Regions from separate parts of the Rothia sp. HC945 genome, predicted to be linked through region 4. Evidence: riboswitches for the same ligand, from Rfam matches in the RefSeq annotation. Region 4 holds a riboswitch; each other region holds the start of a gene.
The links. Region 4 has a riboswitch for S-adenosylmethionine ahead of AB0Y14_RS07750 (PLP-dependent transferase). Riboswitches for the same ligand answer to the same signal wherever they lie in the genome.
Positions count from the first base shown of each region.

Region 1: linked by a shared signal. The riboswitch ahead of AB0Y14_RS06230 (ABC transporter ATP-binding protein) and the one ahead of AB0Y14_RS07750 (PLP-dependent transferase) in region 4 are both predicted to bind S-adenosylmethionine.
Region 2: linked by a shared signal. The riboswitch ahead of metE (5-methyltetrahydropteroyltriglutamate--homocysteine S-methyltransferase) and the one ahead of AB0Y14_RS07750 (PLP-dependent transferase) in region 4 are both predicted to bind S-adenosylmethionine.
Region 3: linked by a shared signal. The riboswitch ahead of AB0Y14_RS09190 (bifunctional o-acetylhomoserine/o-acetylserine sulfhydrylase) and the one ahead of AB0Y14_RS07750 (PLP-dependent transferase) in region 4 are both predicted to bind S-adenosylmethionine.

Region 1 is NZ_JBFCSN010000001.1:1,403,631-1,407,909, forward strand. Features, by position in the region: gene AB0Y14_RS06220 (enoyl-CoA hydratase/isomerase family protein) at 1-400, opposite strand, end outside; gene AB0Y14_RS06225 (thiolase family protein) at 404-1,627, opposite strand; SAM riboswitch class I at 1,913-2,035, shown strand; gene AB0Y14_RS06230 (ABC transporter ATP-binding protein) at 2,044-2,868, shown strand; gene AB0Y14_RS06235 (aliphatic sulfonate ABC transporter substrate-binding protein) at 2,923-3,966, shown strand; gene AB0Y14_RS06240 (ABC transporter permease) at 3,970-4,279, shown strand, end outside.
Region 2 is NZ_JBFCSN010000003.1:99,891-104,169, reverse strand. Features, by position in the region: gene AB0Y14_RS10475 (hypothetical protein) at 974-1,564, opposite strand; SAM riboswitch class I at 1,964-2,069, shown strand; gene metE (5-methyltetrahydropteroyltriglutamate--homocysteine S-methyltransferase) at 2,189-4,279, shown strand, end outside.
Region 3 is NZ_JBFCSN010000002.1:133,849-138,127, reverse strand. Features, by position in the region: gene AB0Y14_RS09200 (S9 family peptidase) at 1-922, opposite strand, end outside; gene AB0Y14_RS09195 (amino acid permease) at 976-2,475, opposite strand; SAM riboswitch class IV at 2,590-2,703, shown strand; gene AB0Y14_RS09190 (bifunctional o-acetylhomoserine/o-acetylserine sulfhydrylase) at 2,837-4,228, shown strand; gene metX (homoserine O-acetyltransferase MetX) at 4,246-4,279, shown strand, end outside.
Region 4 is NZ_JBFCSN010000001.1:1,749,182-1,753,460, forward strand. Features, by position in the region: gene AB0Y14_RS07745 (cystathionine gamma-synthase) at 1-1,031, opposite strand, end outside; gene AB0Y14_RS07750 (PLP-dependent transferase) at 1,028-2,428, opposite strand; SAM riboswitch class IV at 2,470-2,587, opposite strand; gene AB0Y14_RS07755 (dipeptide ABC transporter ATP-binding protein) at 2,685-4,279, opposite strand, start outside.

The sequences.
Region 1 (4,279 bases), 350 kb from region 4:
CGACCTTGGTTTGGGGTGTTCCGATGCGGAAGTCCGCCGCCCACGCGAGTTCGGCGCCGCCGCCGAGGGCGTATCCGTCCAGCGCCGCGACAACGGGCATGGGGAGGCTTCCGAGCCGGTCGAACAGCCGGGAATTGATCCCTCGCAGCGCATCATCACGACGCCGTTCGCGCAGCTGGGCGATGTCGGCGCCGGACGCGAAAACCCCCTTGCCGTTGACCTCCGTCCCGGACAGGATCAGGATCTTGGGTTCGGCCTCGAGGTGGGCGCACACCCTGTGCAACTCCTCGATCATGGTCGCGTCGATCGCGTTGCGGACTTCAGGTCGATTGAGGCGGACGTGAAGCCTGTCCTCGCGACTCTCGATCTCGATTGCGGTGAAGTCTCCGGTCAATTCCATGGTTTAAGCCCTTTCGAGAAGCAGCGCCGCACCCTGGCCGACGCCGATGCACATGGTCGCGAGGCCCTTGGACGCGCCTTCGCGTTCCATGCGGCCCAACAGGGTGATCGTGATACGGGACCCGGAGGATCCGAGGGGGTGACCCAGGGCGATGGCCCCGCCGTCCCGGTTCACGATGTCGGGGTTCAGCCCGAGGCGGCGGATCGAGGCGAGGGACTGCGTCGCGAAGGCTTCGTTGAGCTCCACCGCCCCCAGATCCTCAATGCCCCACCCCGAACGTTCGAGCACTTTCCGACTCGCCGGCACGGGACCGATGCCCATGATCTCCGGCGGGACACCGGCGGATGCACCGTCCACCACGCGTGCGCGCGCCGTGAGGCCGTATTTCTCGACTGCCTTCTCGCTGGCCACGATGATGGCCGACGCGCCGTCGTTGAGCGCGGACGAGTTGCCTGCGGTGACCACGGATCCCCCACCGACCACGGGCCTGAGCTTGCCCAGGGCCTCGGCGGTCGTGCCAGGGCGGGGGCCTTCGTCCGTATCGACCACGGTGATATCGCCCTTCCTGCCGGCAACCTCGACCGGGACGATTTCGTCCGCGAACCTCCCGGCCTCGATGGCCGCCGTGGCGTTCTCCTGCGAGCGCACCGCGAATTCGTCGGCTTCTTCGCGAGTGATTCCGTCGGTGCGGGCCACCTCTTCCGCGGTCTCGGGCATCGAATAGGTGGCCTTGCCGTCGCGGGACAAGGGGCCATCCACGAACTTGGGGTTCACGAAACGCCACCCGATCGAGGTGTCGAACACCTCCCCGGGTTTGGCGAAGGGACGGGTGGGCTTTTCCATGACCCAGGGTGCGCGAGACATCGATTCCACGCCGCCGGCGACGACGATGTCCGCGGCCCCTGATGTGATCATCTGCGAAGCCGTCGTGATGGCCGACATTCCGGAGGCGCACAGGCGGTTGACGGTCATCCCCGGCACAGTGTCCGGGTACCCCGCAAGCAGCCAGGCCAGGCGTGCGACGTTGCGGTTCTCCTCGCCCGCTCCGTTCGCATTTCCCAGGATGACCTCGTCGACGTCGGCGGGGTCGATGTTTGCTTCCTCCACGACGCTCTTGATGCAGAGTGCCGCGAGGTCGTCGGGCCGGACCGAGGACAGTGCACCCCCATACCGCCCGACCGGGGTGCGGGCTCCGCCGACGAGGAAGGCTGCTGGCATTTCGGGCATGGAAGCTCCTGTTCAGGCGTTCGGTTTCAGCTGTTCGGCCCGTGGGGAATTACCGACCGTTCGTTCACTAATATGGCACCTGGTGTGATGTGCGTCAATTCAGACTCGGTGCGGCGTGAACGAGCGACGAGGCGAGACCCCCTCGGAGGAGCCGCGAACTGCCCAGCCTCCACGCGGGCCGGCCAACCGCCCGGATGACGCACTTTGACGCACGCCGTTTCATCTCCCGAAACAGTCCGGGCCGAGTTGGAGCGGCCCCGGAGGACGCGCTTAATCTGGAGGGGAAAACCATCCAGAGCGACCGAGAGACCTGGCTCGACGACGTCGCAGCAACCTTCTCCCCGCAATGGCCGCATGTCCCACAGGGCCTAGGGAGAATACGGTGCTAACGCCAGGGTTCGATGGAGTGATTGATTGTGAGTTCGGCCCGCGCCTCGGAGGCCACCCGTGCCTTGGAGGCCGACGCCGCGTCGGTCCGATTCCACGATGTCGGGAAGTCTTTCCGCACCTCGTCCCGTAGCGGGGCGCGCACTCAGGTCCTTCGGGACGTGAGCTTTACGGTGCAACCGGGTGAGATCGTCGCCGTCGTCGGGCCCTCCGGGTGCGGTAAGTCCACTCTCCTGCGCGCGACGGCGGGCCTCGACACCGCGACCGAAGGCTCGGTCACGATCGACGGCAGCCCGGTTCGGGACGTCGATCCTCGGTGCGCCGTCGGATTCCAGGAACCCCGCCTGTTGCCCTGGCGTTCGATCACGGACAATGTCGCCCTCGGTCTGCCGAGAAAAACCCCCGCTTCCCGCGGCCGGAAACGGGTTGCCGAACTGATCGAGCTCGTTGGCCTGACCCCGCACGCGAGCCACCGCCCGGGCGAGGTCTCCGGTGGCATGGCCCAGCGCGCGGCCCTGGCCAGGGCACTGGCCCGGAATCCGCGGGTGCTCCTGCTCGACGAGCCCTTCGGCGCGCTCGATGCCCTGACCCGGCTCAAGATGCAGGACCTGCTTCTCGATCTCCATCGGCAGGACCCCACCACGGTTCTGCTCGTGACGCACGACGTCGACGAGGCACTGTACCTCTCCGATCATGTGATCGTCCTGGGGCGCCCGACCCCAGGAGAGCCCGCGGGGATCGTGGAGAGCATCGAGGTCGGCCTCCCCCGACCCCGTTCTCGCGAGGACTCGGATCTGACCCGAATGCGCGGACACCTCCTGGGGCTGCTCGGCGTCGACACCACGGCGCACTAGCCCCCACGACGTCGAACCCGTGAACTCCCCATGCCCAGCAAGGACCCGATCCCGATGACCACCGTTTCCCGTCGCGATGCCTTCAAGGGCGTCGGTCTCGGCGCTATCGCCCTGACTTTGTCCGGATGCATGTCCGGCGAAGGTGCCGGCCGTGGCGTCATCAACGCGGATGCTTCCGGAAGCATCACCCTGGACTACGCGACGTACAACCCGTTGTCGTTGATCATTCGCAAAAAGAAGTGGCTCGAGACCGCCGCCGAAGGGCTCGGGCAGTCCGTCTCATGGTTGAAATCTGCCGGATCCAATAAGGCCAACCAGAGTCTGATCGGCGCCGCGATAGACGTCGGCTCGACGGCGGGCTCGGCCGCCCTTCTGGCACGTGCCAACGGCGCGCCGATCACAACGATCGGCCTCTTTTCCCAGCCGGAGTGGTCAGCCCTGGTCAGGACGCCGGACTCTCCCCTTCGCGCGGTCGAGGACCTCGCCGGTCGCAGTATCGCGGCGACCCTCGGCACGGACCCCTACTTCCTCCTGATCCAGGCCCTCGATGAGGCCGGGCTGTCCGCCGATGATGTGACCATCGTGAATCTCCAGCACGCCGACGGTCGATCCGCGTTGGACACGCACCAGGTCGACGCCTGGGCCGGGCTGGACCCCATCATGGCGACGGCCCAGGAGGAAGGCGGCGACCAGTTGTTCTACCGGAATCTCGACTTCAACACCTGGGGATTCCTCAATGCCCGTGAGGAATTCCTCGACCAGAACCCGGAAGGAGCCCAACTCGTCATCGACGTGTACTCCTTCGCGCGCGAATGGGCCATCGCCCACCGGGAGGAAGCCATCGCGGTCTTCGCCGAGGAGGCAGCCATATCGGACGACGTCGCCCGCACGGTCTGGGATCGCACCCACCTGGATATCGACCCGGTACCGGGCGACGACCAACTCCGGGTGCTGCGCAAGATCGCGCCGATCCTGGTCAATTCGGGAGATGTGTCCGAGCGAAAGGATGCGGACGACGCCGTCGAGAACATCATCGAGAAGAAGTACGCCCGAGCCGCCGATGCATCCGCGGCCGCCCGGCGAATCAAGGGGAAATAGAGCGTGACAAGCCTTCCGAAAAACCGTTGGACCACGGCCGGCCTGGGGATCGTCCTTCCCCTGCTCGTCCTCGTCGCGTGGCACCTCCTCTCGACAACCGGCGTCTTCACGCCGATTCAGCTGCCGAGCCCGTCGAAGGTCGCGAACGCGGGCGTCGAACTGATGCGTCGGCACGAACTCTGGCAGCACGTCGGGATCTCGACCCAGCGCGTGATCCTGGGCTTCGTGATCGGCAGCGCACTCGGGCTCGCGGTCGGCGCCCTGATCGGTCTCTCTCGATGGACCCGCATCCTAGCCGGGCCAACCATCGGCG
Region 2 (4,279 bases), on a different contig from region 4:
GGGTGCTCCGGGCGCACGGGGCGTGCGGGTCGATGGCGTGGGTCGCGCGGGGCGCTGGGGTGGGGCCCGGGGTGTTGGGCTGGGGCTCGGGTCACTAGCCCGGGGCTTGGGACGATAGCCCGGCGTTTGGGAGCTTGCGGACGTTCGCACCCCGGAAGACTCTCGCGGGTTCCCTCTTGGGCGGCGGTTCCCCGATTCGGCGGCGGTTTCCGGCAGGAACTGTCCGGGGTTGTCGCGTTGAGGCCACGTTGGGAGTCGGTTCCCCAAGAGAGAGGTGGTTGCCTGCACAAACGGACGGTTTTCAGGGAGCAGGCCTGCCTCATTAGGAGGTGATTGCCCGATTCGGTGCCGGTTACCGGCGAAAAGAGGCCGGAATCCGTGGCATTCGATCCTCTGTTGGGTGGCGGTTTCCCGATTCGGTGGCGGTTTCCTCCGTTAGGTGGCGGTTTAGACACCACCTAACGAAGGAAACCGCCTCTCCATTGGGTAACCGCCACGCAGCAGGAGGGGCATCGGGTGCTTTCACACAAGATTGTGCCGTCACGCCGGAATGGGGCCGTCATCGCAGGGGGGGGGGCACGCCGGGGGTCGTCGCGCCGCGGGCCCGGCCGGGCAGAAGCGCGGCCAGGCACAAGGGTGGGCGCGCGTGAGAGGGCGGGCACGCCCACGCAGGAGGAGCTCATTCGCGCCGTGATCCGGGGCCGCAGGACAGACACATGCCGCACGACGTGTGCGACCTGGCCCCCGAGGGACCCCCCCCTGGAGGAGAGTCGACCAACGGCGGAACCCGGACAGAAAAGAACCCCCGCCGAAGCGGGGGTTCTTTTCGAAGTATGGGGCACTGGACCGGGTGCGCCTCTCGGCGGAAGGCCGCTCGTAGCGGCTAAATAATGGAGCCCGGGGCAACCTGCGGCCCAGTGCCTTGTATCCAGTGTGGTCCTCGTTTGCCGAGGCTGTCAAAGCACTCCGAGGATCAACGATTCATGGGGTTCCGGCGCTGCTTGAGTTCCTTGAACCAGCGTCCGCTCTCCCCGACCCACAACATGATCGTGCCGATGATCAGGAGAATGGTTCCGATGGCCCCAATGATTCCCGGGGCGTCCTGGAAGGCACCGCCCAGGCCGAGCAGGCTCAGGATTGCGAGAATGAGCAGGACGATCCTGCCCCAATTCTTGCCTCGGGTTGCCGCCCTGGCGGAGAGCACCTGGAGGACGATGAGGATCAGCGAGAAGACGGCCCCAACGGCGAGGATGCCCCAGGCGTAGCCGCCCTGCCCCTGGTCCTGCAGGGACTTGTACTCGTCGGTGCCCATGAGGACGAACGGGGAGATGATCAAACTGATCAGGCTGATGGCCGCTGAAATGTAGATCAGCCGGGCGGCGGTGTTCACGGCCTTGGGTGCGGCCAGATCTCCGCCCTGGTTCTGGAGAGGACCATGACCGTTTCCTGCGTCGCCGCCTTGGTACTGGGGCTGTCCGCCCGGGTACTGGGGCTGTCCGCCGCTGGGGTTGCTCCCGTACTGAGGAGGCTGGTTCCCGGCCGGGGACTCGTGATTCTCGGTCATGCTTTCCTCTCAATGGTGATTGAACTGACCTTCCCATCAAAACATGAGGGAGTACCGACCCACAATGAATCCAGGCCGGAACGCGCATATGCGAAATCGCCTATTTATGATTTTCACGCCCAGCCCGGGAAATAAATCAACAAATGGTCACGATTCGGTCGCGAATTGGTTTCGTTCCCGACGACGTACGGCGATTCGCCGACATCGGAAGCCTCACGGAGTGTCGCTCCCGCGCGAGAAAAACGTGGAACCTTACGTGCCTGAGTCATAAAAACGTGGGTCGTCCTTATATGACACCGGTATTTCTTCGGCCCGTCGTTGTGCTCAATGACGCGACACGTGGCGTCAAAGACACCTCATCCTTGCGGCCGCTCAGGAGACCGGGTTTGAATACTTGCGTATCTATCCAGAGCGGCCGAGAGACCTGGCTCGACGACGCCGCAGCAACCGCCTCGTGCACCCCAACGGTTCCGAGGCACGGTGCTCCCGCCAGGTCCGATGGAGTGTATCGGTAGTCCTTCGACGACGCCGGGCGCATTCCCCGGCCGATCCCGTGCTTTCGGTCGTGGGGCCCGCGTATCGACTGACGCCGCCTCCGTCGGGTGTACCGAAAGGAGACCCGGCGTGAAACGTGAAGACGGACCAGCACTGTCCTTCGAGCTCTATCCGCCGCACAGCAGCCTGAGTGCGGAGGCCCTGAGGGCCACCATCGCCGAACTCGAGCCCACGCGCCCCGACTATGTGTCGGTGACGGCCGCCTTGGCAGGGGACAGGAGACGGCAGAGCATCGACCTCCTGCGCCACCTCGTGGACGAGACCGATCTGAAGCCGTTGGCCCATATCCTCTCGACCGGGCAGAACGCCGCCGAACTCGAGGATCTGGTCGAGGAGATCATCGCTCTCGGGGTCCGGGGGCTCCTGGCCCTGCGCGGAGACAGGCCCGAAGGCTACTCGCTCCGCGAGGGCGAATTGCCCTTCGCCCGACATCTCGTCGAGCTCATCCGCCGCGTCGAGGCCAGAGGATCGGCCAAATTGTGTGCGGGGCGCCTCGCGGTCGGGGTCGCGGCGTACCCGGTTCGGCACCCGGAATCCTCGAGCATCCACCACGACACCGAAGTTCTGCTCGCGAAGCAGAGGGCAGGAGCGGACTTCGCCATCACCCAGGTCTACCCCGATCCGGAAGACTACGCCGGGCTGGTCGGCCGGGCCCGCGCCAACGACGTCGACCTGCCGCTCATCCCCGGCATCCTGCCCGTGACCAGCCTGCGCAGGTACCTGCGTGTGTGCGATCTGGCGGGCATCGAGCCCAACCGGGAGCTCGCCTCCCGCCTCGAATCGGCCGGGTCGTTCGCCGAACGCCTGGCCGTGGGGGTGGACTCGGCCGAGGAATTCGCCCGTCGGGCCCTCGACGCCGGGGCGCCCGGCCTGCACATCTACACCTTCAACGAGCACCCGGCAGCACTCGAGCTCGTGGACCGACTCGGTCTGCGTCGGGGTACGCCATTGAAACACCCGTCCGTCGACAGAAAACAACGTGAGGAGATCACCGTGACCGAAACCAACGCCCCGAACCCCATCACCGACGAGAGCCCGTCGGCCACCCGTGGCCGTCCTTTCCCTGGAGCGAGCATCTTGGGTTACCCCAGGATCGGGCGCGACCGGGAGCTCAAGAAGGCCCTCGAATCCTACTGGGCTTCCGGCAGCGGATCCCGTGAGCTGACCGATTCCGTCGACGCCCTGCGTGCGCGGGATGTGCGTCGGCTCGCGGATCTCGGCCTCACTCAGGACTCGTCGATACCGGCCTCGTTCGCCCTCTACGATCAGGTTCTCGACGCCATCCTGGCGACGGGTGCAGTGCCCACGCGTTTCGCAGACCTCGCCGATGAGGACGGACGTTTGGACCGGGACGCATCCTTCGTTCTGGCCCGAGGCGACGAGGCCCGGGGGCCTTTGGAAATGACCAAGTGGTTCAACACCAATTACCACTACCTGGTTCCCGAGATCGGACCACAGACCCCGTTCGCCGCGGATCCGCGGGAACTCATCGGGCAGTTCCGTGCCGGCAACGGAGATTCCGATACCCCACTGCGACCCGCGCTTCTGGGGCCGGTCTCCTTCCTCCTGCTGTCGAAGGCAGATGACGCCGCCCCCGAAGGCTTCGACCCTCTGGACCGGCTCGATGATCTCGTCGAGGTCTATCGACGGCTGATCGACCAGTTGTCGGCCGAAGGAGCGCAGTGGATTCAGATCGAGGAGCCCGCACTCGTGACCGAGCATCACCGGTCCGACCTGGCTGGTCGCATCCGTGACGCGTATCGGCACCTGACGGCCGCACGGACGCCCAACGACCCGTCGATCCTCGTCGCGACCCCCTACGGAGACGCAGAGGATCTCCTGGAGCCGCTGGTCGACGCGGGGGTCGATGCCGTGCACGTGGACCTGGTCTCCGGCCCGGACGGGGGACGGCTCCGCGAACCGAGCGCGGATCAGCTCGCGCTGTTCACTTCCGCGGATGCCCCGGTTCTGGTGGCCGGCGTCGTCAACGGACAGAACATCTGGCGCACCGACTTGCGCAGAACGCTCGCACTGCTCGAGGAGCTGCACGAGGCGGGGGCGAGAGTGTCGGTGAGCACGTCGACGTCGCTCATCCACGTCCCGCACGACGCCTCCCGGGAGGACCGGCTCAACGATCAGCCGCTCCGGTGGCTCGCGTTC
Region 3 (4,279 bases), on a different contig from region 4:
GTTCGTCTCGGGGGATGACCACGTGGGCGACGGGTGCCCGTCCCGACCCGGCGGCCTCGAGGTCGGCGAGAGCCAGGAGTCGCGTCTCGTTGTACTCCGAGCACCCGACGTCGATGCACAGATGCTTCTCGTCCGCGGTCGTCTCAGTACCCAGCCACAAGGCGACATCCTCCTCGTGGTGAAGGACCAAGTCCTGACCCACGGGCGTGCCGAGCCGGTGCGAGCGCAATTCGTAGGGGCGCCACGAGTCGTCCACCAGGGTGTAGATCAGATGCGACCCGTTCGGCGTGAGGAAGCCGCCGGCGAATACCCCCTCCACGACGTCGGGCAGGAGCGAGCCCGTGGTCAGGTTCTTGACGTACTGATCGAAGCGCTCGTCGCCGGAATCATCGACGGAGTACGTCAGCAACCGGCCGTCCTCGGTGACGTGGAAGGACCCGAGCGCGAAGAAGGGGAGGCCTTCGGCCAGCTCGTTGCAGTCGAGGAGAACCTCCTCGCCGTCGAGGGCGGCGTCCGCAGGAACTTCGGGCGGGGTCCAGTCCGCGCGCAGATCACCGGTGTTCAGGGCGGGGACACGGCAGAAACTCGCGTAATTCTTTCCCTCGACGGTTCTGCGGAAATACCACCAGTCGCCGAGCCGGTTGGGGACCGACAAATCGGTCTCCTGGGTTCGGGATCTGATCTCCCCGAAGATCGAGGAGCGCAGCGTCCCGAGCCCCGAGGTCACGGCCTCGGCATAGGCGTTCTCCCGCTCGAGGTGTTCGATCACCTGGGGGTCGTCCTTGGCTCGAAGCCACTCGTAGTCGTCCACGACGTCGTGTCCGTGCATCGAGCGCGTGGTCGGCGCTTTCCGGGTCTCCGGGGGCACGGCGTCGGTATTCCAGGTGGGGCGTGCGGTTTCACGAGAACGAGGTGAAGTCATGCATCCCAGCCTACGTTCGAAAGCACCGGCGCCGCCGCCCCGGACGGACGTTCCTACCGAATCTCCGTGGTGTCGACGGCCTCGCGCGTGCGACGAGTCAGGGGGTAAGCGAGGGCCAGGAGGATCACCCACACCGCCCCGATGATGAGGGACATGCGAGTGTCCTCGAAGAACCCGAGAAGCACGACGACGCCGATCATGAAGGCCAGCGCGAGCCAGGAAGCGGCCGGCCACCAGGGAGTCGGGAAGCGGGAGGGCCCCGAGCCCTCGCGGGAGCGTCGGCGTCGCATGGCCAGGTGCGTCACCAGGATCATGACCCAGACCAGAACCGTAGCGAACGTCACCAGGGTTGCGACGTAGAGGAATGCATTCTCGAAGAAGTGATTGACCAGCACCCCTGCCACGAGCACGATGCCCATCGCGGCCACCGTCATGCTGGGAGTGCCCCGCGACGATACTCGGCTGAAGGAGCGCGGCGCGAGACCGCGTTGGGCGAGACCGTACAGCATCCGCCCGGCCCCGTAGATGTCCGAATTGATCGCAGAGACGGCAGCCGTAAGAACCACCACGTTCAGGATGTGGGCGGCCGCCGGGATGCCCAACCCGGAGAAGATCTGTACGAAAGGAGAGCCTTCGTCGCCGATGCTGCTCCAGGGGTAGAGGGACATGATCACGCCCATCGTGAGGACATAGAAGAGCAGGATGCGCACCGGGACGGTGTTGATCGCCCCGGGGATGGATTTCTCGGGGTCTTCGGCCTCGCCCGCGGTGATTCCGATGTTTTCCACGCCCCCGAAGGCGAACATGACCACGGTGAAACAGGCCAAGAAACCGGAGAACCCGTGAGGGAAGAAGCCACCCTGTTCCCACAGGTTCGTCACGGACGGCTGGATCTCCTGGTGCAACTGAACACCGAAGACGATCAGTGCCAGGCCGCCGACGATCATCGCCACGATGGCACCGACCTTCACCAGGGTCAGCCAGAACTCGACCTCGCCGTAGACCTTCACCTTGGTGAGGTTGACCGCCATGATGATCGCGACGACCGAGACGATCCATATCCAGCTCGGCGTGGTCGGGAACCAGAACTTCATGTAGAGGGAAAAGGCCGTGACGTCTGCGACGGCGACTAGCGCCATCTCGAAAGCAAAACTCCATCCCGTGACGAATCCCGCCCAGCGGCCCAAATATTCGGTCGCATAGTCGGCGAAAGAGCCGGGGACCGGGTGGACCAGGGCCATTTCGCCCATGGCACGCATGACCATGAACACCGCCGCACCACCGATGACGTACGCCAGAAGCACCGAGGGGCCGGCGAACTGGATGGCGTCCGCGGACCCGAGGAACAGGCCCGTGCCGATGGCCGAGCCGAGGGCAATGAAGCGAATGTGACGCAGGGTCAGCCCGCGCCTGAGCGACGTCTGCGGGTTGTCGGCGACGTCGCCCGCGGTTCCCGTTCCGCCCCTTCTCGGGGACGGGTTTTTCTCCTGGCTCACGGTCTTCCTTCGGGGCGGTCGATGATGGTGCCGCCCGGTCCGACACCGGACGACCATGAGACAGGGTACGCAATGGTCTCGCTCACGTCATAAATGTCATGACGTTTCACGTGGGTGCAGTATGACGCCGGTACTTGACGCGCGCTCCGCCCATGCGAAAACCTTGTATCGGGTCAAGAGAGCCAGCGCAAAGCCCCAGCTTGCTGGCCGGCAACCCTCCAACCGCGGTGGGGTGCCCTGGGTGAGGACCTGGTGGTCGCGAAACAGCGATCGCAAGCGCGGGCGCGGTGTGCCCGGTCGTCTCGATCAGTGAGACTCGTATTCCCCGGTGAACCAGAGGGTTCCGGGTCGACCCGGGTGCTGATGGATCGGAAGACGGCCGGTCGCTCCATGCCCCTCGACATTGACAGGAGCAAAAATGAGCACTCAAGGTCTTCCCACTCCTTCCGCACCGCAGGGCTGGAAGTTCGAGACACAGCAAATTCACGCCGGACAGGATCCGGATTCCGCGACCGGTGCGCGGGCATTGCCGATCTACCAAACGACGTCCTTCGTGTTCGACGACGCCGAGCAGGCGGCCAACCGCTTCGGGCTGAAGGAACTCGGCCCCATCTATTCGCGCTTGACGAACCCGACCCAGGAAGTCGTCGAGAACCGCATCGCTGCGCTCGAAGGCGGCGTCGGCGCCCTTCTGGTCGCGTCCGGTCAAGCAGCCATCACCATCGCGATCCTTAATATCGCGAGGGCCGGGGACCACGTGGTCGCGAGCCCCAGCCTTTATGGCGGCACGTACAACCTCCTCAAGCACACCTTGAGTTCCTACGGCATCGAGACCACATTCGTGGAGGACTTCGACAACCCGGAGGCCTGGCGTGCCGCGGTCCGGCCGAACACCAAGGTTTTCTACGGCGAGACCGTGCCGAATCCGCGTAGCGACGTGTTCGATATCGAGCCGTTGGCCGAACTCGCTCACGAAGTCGGTGTGCCGTTGGTCGTGGACAACACGGTGCCCACCCCGTACCTCGTCAAGCCGTTCGAATGGGGCGCCGACGTCGTCGTGCACTCGGCGACCAAATACCTCGGAGGGCATGGAAACAGCATCGGGGGCGTGATCGTCGATTCCGGCAATTTCGATTATTCGAAGTACCCGGACCGGTTCCCGCAGTTCAATACCCCGGATCCCAGCTACCACGGCCTGGTCTTCGCCGAAGACCTCGGCCCCAACGGCGTCTTCGGGGTCAATCTCTCCTACATACTGCGGGCACGTGTGACCCTGTTGCGTGACCTCGGTGCCTCCATCTCGCCGACGAACGCATTCAATATTTCCATCGGCCTCGAAACTCTTTCCCTTCGCGTGGAGAGGCACGTCGAGAACGCTCGCAAGGTCGCCACATGGCTTGAAGCTCGTCCCGACGTGACGCGCGTGCACTATGCGGGTCTCGAGTCCTCGCCCTGGTATGACCTCGGCCGGAAATACGCGCCCCAGGGCGTCGGAGCGGTCGTCGGCTTCGAACTCGAGGGGGGTGCGGAGCCGGCCCGGACCTTCGTGGATTCCCTCCAGCTTCACTCCAACGTCGCCAACATCGGGGACGTGCACTCGTTGGTCATCCACCCCGCCTCGACCACGCACTCGCAGCTTTCGGAGAAGGAGCTTCGCGATGCGGGCGTGGCTCCCGGATTCGTCAGGCTTTCCGTGGGGCTGGAGCACATAGACGACATCCTGGCCGATCTCGAGCACGGTTTCGACGCGCTGACATCCGCGGACGGCGCGACCGTATCCGCAGAACCTGTATCCGCGAACGGGCAATAGACGAACGAGGAGCAGACGTGACGATCGTTGGTACCGGTGCGCGCAAGGCCG
Region 4 (4,279 bases):
GCTTCGCCGCCGCGTACACGCAGGGACACGATCCCGCCGAATCCGGACATCTGTCTCGCGGCGACGTCGTGCCCCGGATGCTCCGGAAGACCCGGGTACCAGACCTGTTCAACGTCGTTTCGGTCCCCGAGCCATTCGGCAATGGTCTGAGCATTTTCGCAGTGCTGCCGGATGCGGACGCCGAGGGTCTTGAGGCCGCGCGAGGTGAGGAAGGCATCCTGCGGACCCGCGACGGCGCCGCAGGCAAATTGTTGGAATTGCAACAACTCGGCCAGCGACTGCTCCTCCCACACCGCGTCACCGACGACCAGGGCACCGCCCAACACATCGGAATGCCCACCGATGTACTTGGTGGTCGAGTGGACCACGACGTCGGCGCCCCACGTCAAAGGATTCTGGAGCGCGGGCGAGGCGAACGTGTTGTCCACGACCAGCAGAGCTCCGGCGGCATGAGCGGCCTCAGCCCATTCGCGGAGGTCGACGATGCTCAGCAAGGGGTTGGTCGGGGTCTCGACCCAAAGAACGGTCGCGGACGGATCCGCCAGCAGGCGGTCGCGCTCGTCGGTTCTGGCCGGGGGCACGAACGCGGTCTCGACTCCCCACCTGGAATACAACTGGCTGAGGAGGCGATGGGTCCCGCCATAGGTCTCCGCCGCCGCCACCACGGTGTTTCCGGGACGGAGCACCGAACGCAGAAGGGCGTCCTCCGCGGCGATCCCCGACGCGAAGGCAAAGGCGTGGCTCCCGTTCTCGACCTGCGCGAGTTGCGTCTCCAGGGCGGTGCGCGTCGGGTTTCCGCCGCGCGAGTACTCGTATCCGCTCTTGAGCGTCTCGACCCCGTCCTGCGTGAACGTCGAGGTCTGGTAGATGGGCGGGATCACGGCCCCCGTCAGCGGGTCCGGTTCCTGACCTGCATGGACAGCAGTCGTTCTGAATCCGGGCCGAACCACGGACGGCTCCGTCCTCGCGGAGGTCCCGTCCTGCGCAGGCCGGCGTGACCCGAGATCGTTGATGTCTTGCGTCGCGGTCATGCTCGTACGGTCTCCTTCTCGCGTGCGGTGGGTGCCTGGTTCGGGCCGGTTCCGGTGACCCTGTCGAGCGACGTCGAGAGGTCCTGCCACAGGTCCTCGACGTCTTCGCGCCCGAGAGCCAACCGAACGGTCCGCTCGGTGATCTCTCCTGCCTCCCTGAGTTCGGGCGTGAGCCGACAGTGGGTCGTCCACGCGGGGTGGGTCGCCATCGAGCGTCCGTCGCCGAGGTTGGCGGCGAGCTTGAACAGTTCCAACGAGTCGAAGAATCGCTCGACGTCGTCCGTTGTCCCGTCGATCTCGAAGGAGAGGACCGCCCCGGTACCGCGCGGGAAGTCGCGATCGGCGATCGCGGCGTCGCTCGAGCCGGGGAGGCTCGGGTGCCGCACGCTCCGCACGCGGGGATGGGCGGCCAAGCGCCGGGCGATCCCTTCCGCGACCCGGCAGTGACGGTCTACCCGGACGTCCAGGGTCTCGATGCCTTCCAGTGCCTGCTGTGCATTCCACGGCGCCAGGCTCGGGCCGAGATCGTTGAGCAGCTGCGCCCTGACGAGGTGAAGGAAGGCCCCATGCTCGCCGTGCCCCGCGACCAACGACTGATTGCCGAATCGGCGGCGCGGCGCGGTGAACTGCGGCCATCGGGCCGCATCACTGCTCGGCGAGAACCGTCCGGTGTCCACAACGATTCCGGCCAGCGCGCTGCCGTTGCCGGTCAGGTACTTCGTGACCGAGTGAACGACGACGTCGGCCCCGAGTCTTCCCGGTTGCAGGAGGTGCGGCGTCGCAAGGGTGTTGTCCACCACGAGCGCGGCTCCGGCGGCGTGTGCGACGGCTGCGAGCTCAGGAATGTCCGGGAGATCGGCGTGCGGGTTTCCGATGGATTCCACGAGGAAGGCCCGGGTCCGTTCCGTCACGGCTCGTTCCCACTCGTTCGGGCGATGAGGGTCGACCCACGTCACGGCGATGCCCGCCTCGGCGAGCGTGTCGTTGAGGAGGTCGGCGGTGCCGCCGTAGATGCGGTTCGAAGCGACCACGTGTCCCGCGGGAATCTCGGGGTGCGGCTCGCCGTCCTGGCTCTGCCCCGAGCGCCCGGCCAAGGCAAGAAGGGTCAGGGTCAGCGCGGCCTGTCCGGAGGACGTCGCGACGGCACCGACGCCGCCCTCGAGCTCGGCCAGGCGACGTTCCAGAAGTCCCACGGTGGGGCTTCCGGTCCTCGAGTACGTGAATCCGGGTTCCCGCTGGCCGAAGCATTCCCTGGCATCGCGCAGAGTATCGAATTCGTAGGAGGCGGTCAGGTAAAGCGGCGGTCGAACCGGGCGGGCCGACGGCTGGTCGGCCGTTCCACCGTGGATCTGCACCGTGCCGAGCCCGGGTGCCTGCGGGTATTCGTCTGCTGACATCGTGATCCCCCTCGAAGGCGGGGCGCCGAGTCCTTCTCGTGACGCCGTGCTTGCCGGGGAGCGGTGTGCTCCCGGCCGGATCTTCATCTGGGGCACCCCATCACAGCGGAAAGGGTTGCCGACCGGTCAGCCAGAGCTTCAAGACCGGTGCTCGTGATCCTGATAGTGAACTTACAACCTAGTCAGCGGCCTCGGAAGGACATGACCTCCGATTCCGCCGCCACGTCACACACGGTTCACCCGAAGCCCGAAGACGTCATATGACGTTCGCGGGGTCGCCATCGTGACGGGTTCCGGGGACCGCGTCGATGAGTGTCCGAGTCAGTCGCTCCCGCGGGGCGTCGAAGACTTCCCCCGCCGGTCCGGACTCGATCACGCGCCCCTCGGCCATGACCAGGACGTCGTCGGAGATCTGGCGGATGACGGCCAGGTCGTGACTGATGAACACGTACGAGAGCCCCAGTCGCTCCTGGAGGTCGGCCAGGAGATCAAGGATCTGGGCCTGGACCGAAACATCAAGCGCCGAGACCGGTTCGTCCAGCACGATGAGCTCGGGATCGACCGCGAGCGCCCGAGCGATCGAGACGCGTTGCCTTTGGCCCCCGGAGAGCTCCGCGGGTCGGCGACCGGCCAGGTCACGAGGGAGAGCCACGAGGTCCAGGAGCTCGGTGACGCGTTCCGCACGCTCCGCGCGGGATCCGATGCGGAAGCCGCGCAATGGTTCCCCGATCGATGCGGCCACGGTGTATTTCGGGTCGAGGGAACCCGTCGGATCCTGATGGACGAAGCGCGCCCGAGTGGCCAGTTCTCTCCCCTGTCGCCTGTTCCGTGCCAGGGTTTTCCCGAAGACCTCCAAGACCCCCTGGTCGTAGGATTCCAGGCCGAGGAGAATGCGTGCCGTCGTCGATTTTCCGGACCCCGATTCGCCCACGATCCCCAGCGTGCGCCCGGGGGCCAGCTCGAGGTCGACGTCGGTCACTGCCTGGACCCGGTGCGGTCCCGCACCGAAAGCCTTGTTGAGCCCCTTGGCTCGCACCACGGGCGTGGTTCCCTCCGGAACGGCGCCGGTTTTCCGGTCCGGTACCGCGTGCACCGCCGGCGACGCCGACATCAGTCTCCGAGTGTATTCGTGCTGGGGGTCGGCGAAGACGCGTTCAGCGCGCCCTTCTTCCACCACACGACCTTTCTCCATGACCAGGATACGGTCCGCGCGATCGCGGGCCACACCGAGGTCGTGCGTGATCAGCAACAGGCCTGCTCCTGCACGGGCGACCCGATCCTCCAGGAGGTCCAGGATGCTCTTCTGGGCCGAGACGTCGAGCGCGGAGGTCGGCTCGTCGGCGATCACGAGACGGGGTTCACGCGCGAGAGCGAGGGCGATGAGGACCCGCTGGCGCTGGCCCCCGGAGAGTTCGTGCGGGTACCGCGACCCGTGGAGTTCGGGGTCGAGTCCGACGTCGGCGAGCGCCGTCGTGATCCGTGCGGCGGCCTGGCGACGCGCGATTCCCGCGGCCCGCAGCGTCTCGGACAGCTGGGAAGAAATCGTGCGCACCGGGTTGAGACCCGTCCCGGTGTCCTGGGGAACGTATCCCAGCAGGTCGCCGCGGACGTGCTTCCACGCCTTCTCGGAGGCGCCGCGCATGTCCTGTCCCATCAGCCGTTGTTCGGCCGTTCGTGCGTGCGCGGAACCCGGGAGCAACCCGGCGGCCACGGCGGCGGTGGTCGATTTGCCCGATCCGGATTCCCCGACGACGGCCAGGGTCTGCCCGACCGGTACGGTCAGCGATACGCCCTCGACCGCGGGAGACGCGGTGGGTGCGTAGCGCACGGTCAGTTCGCGCAGGGTGAGGG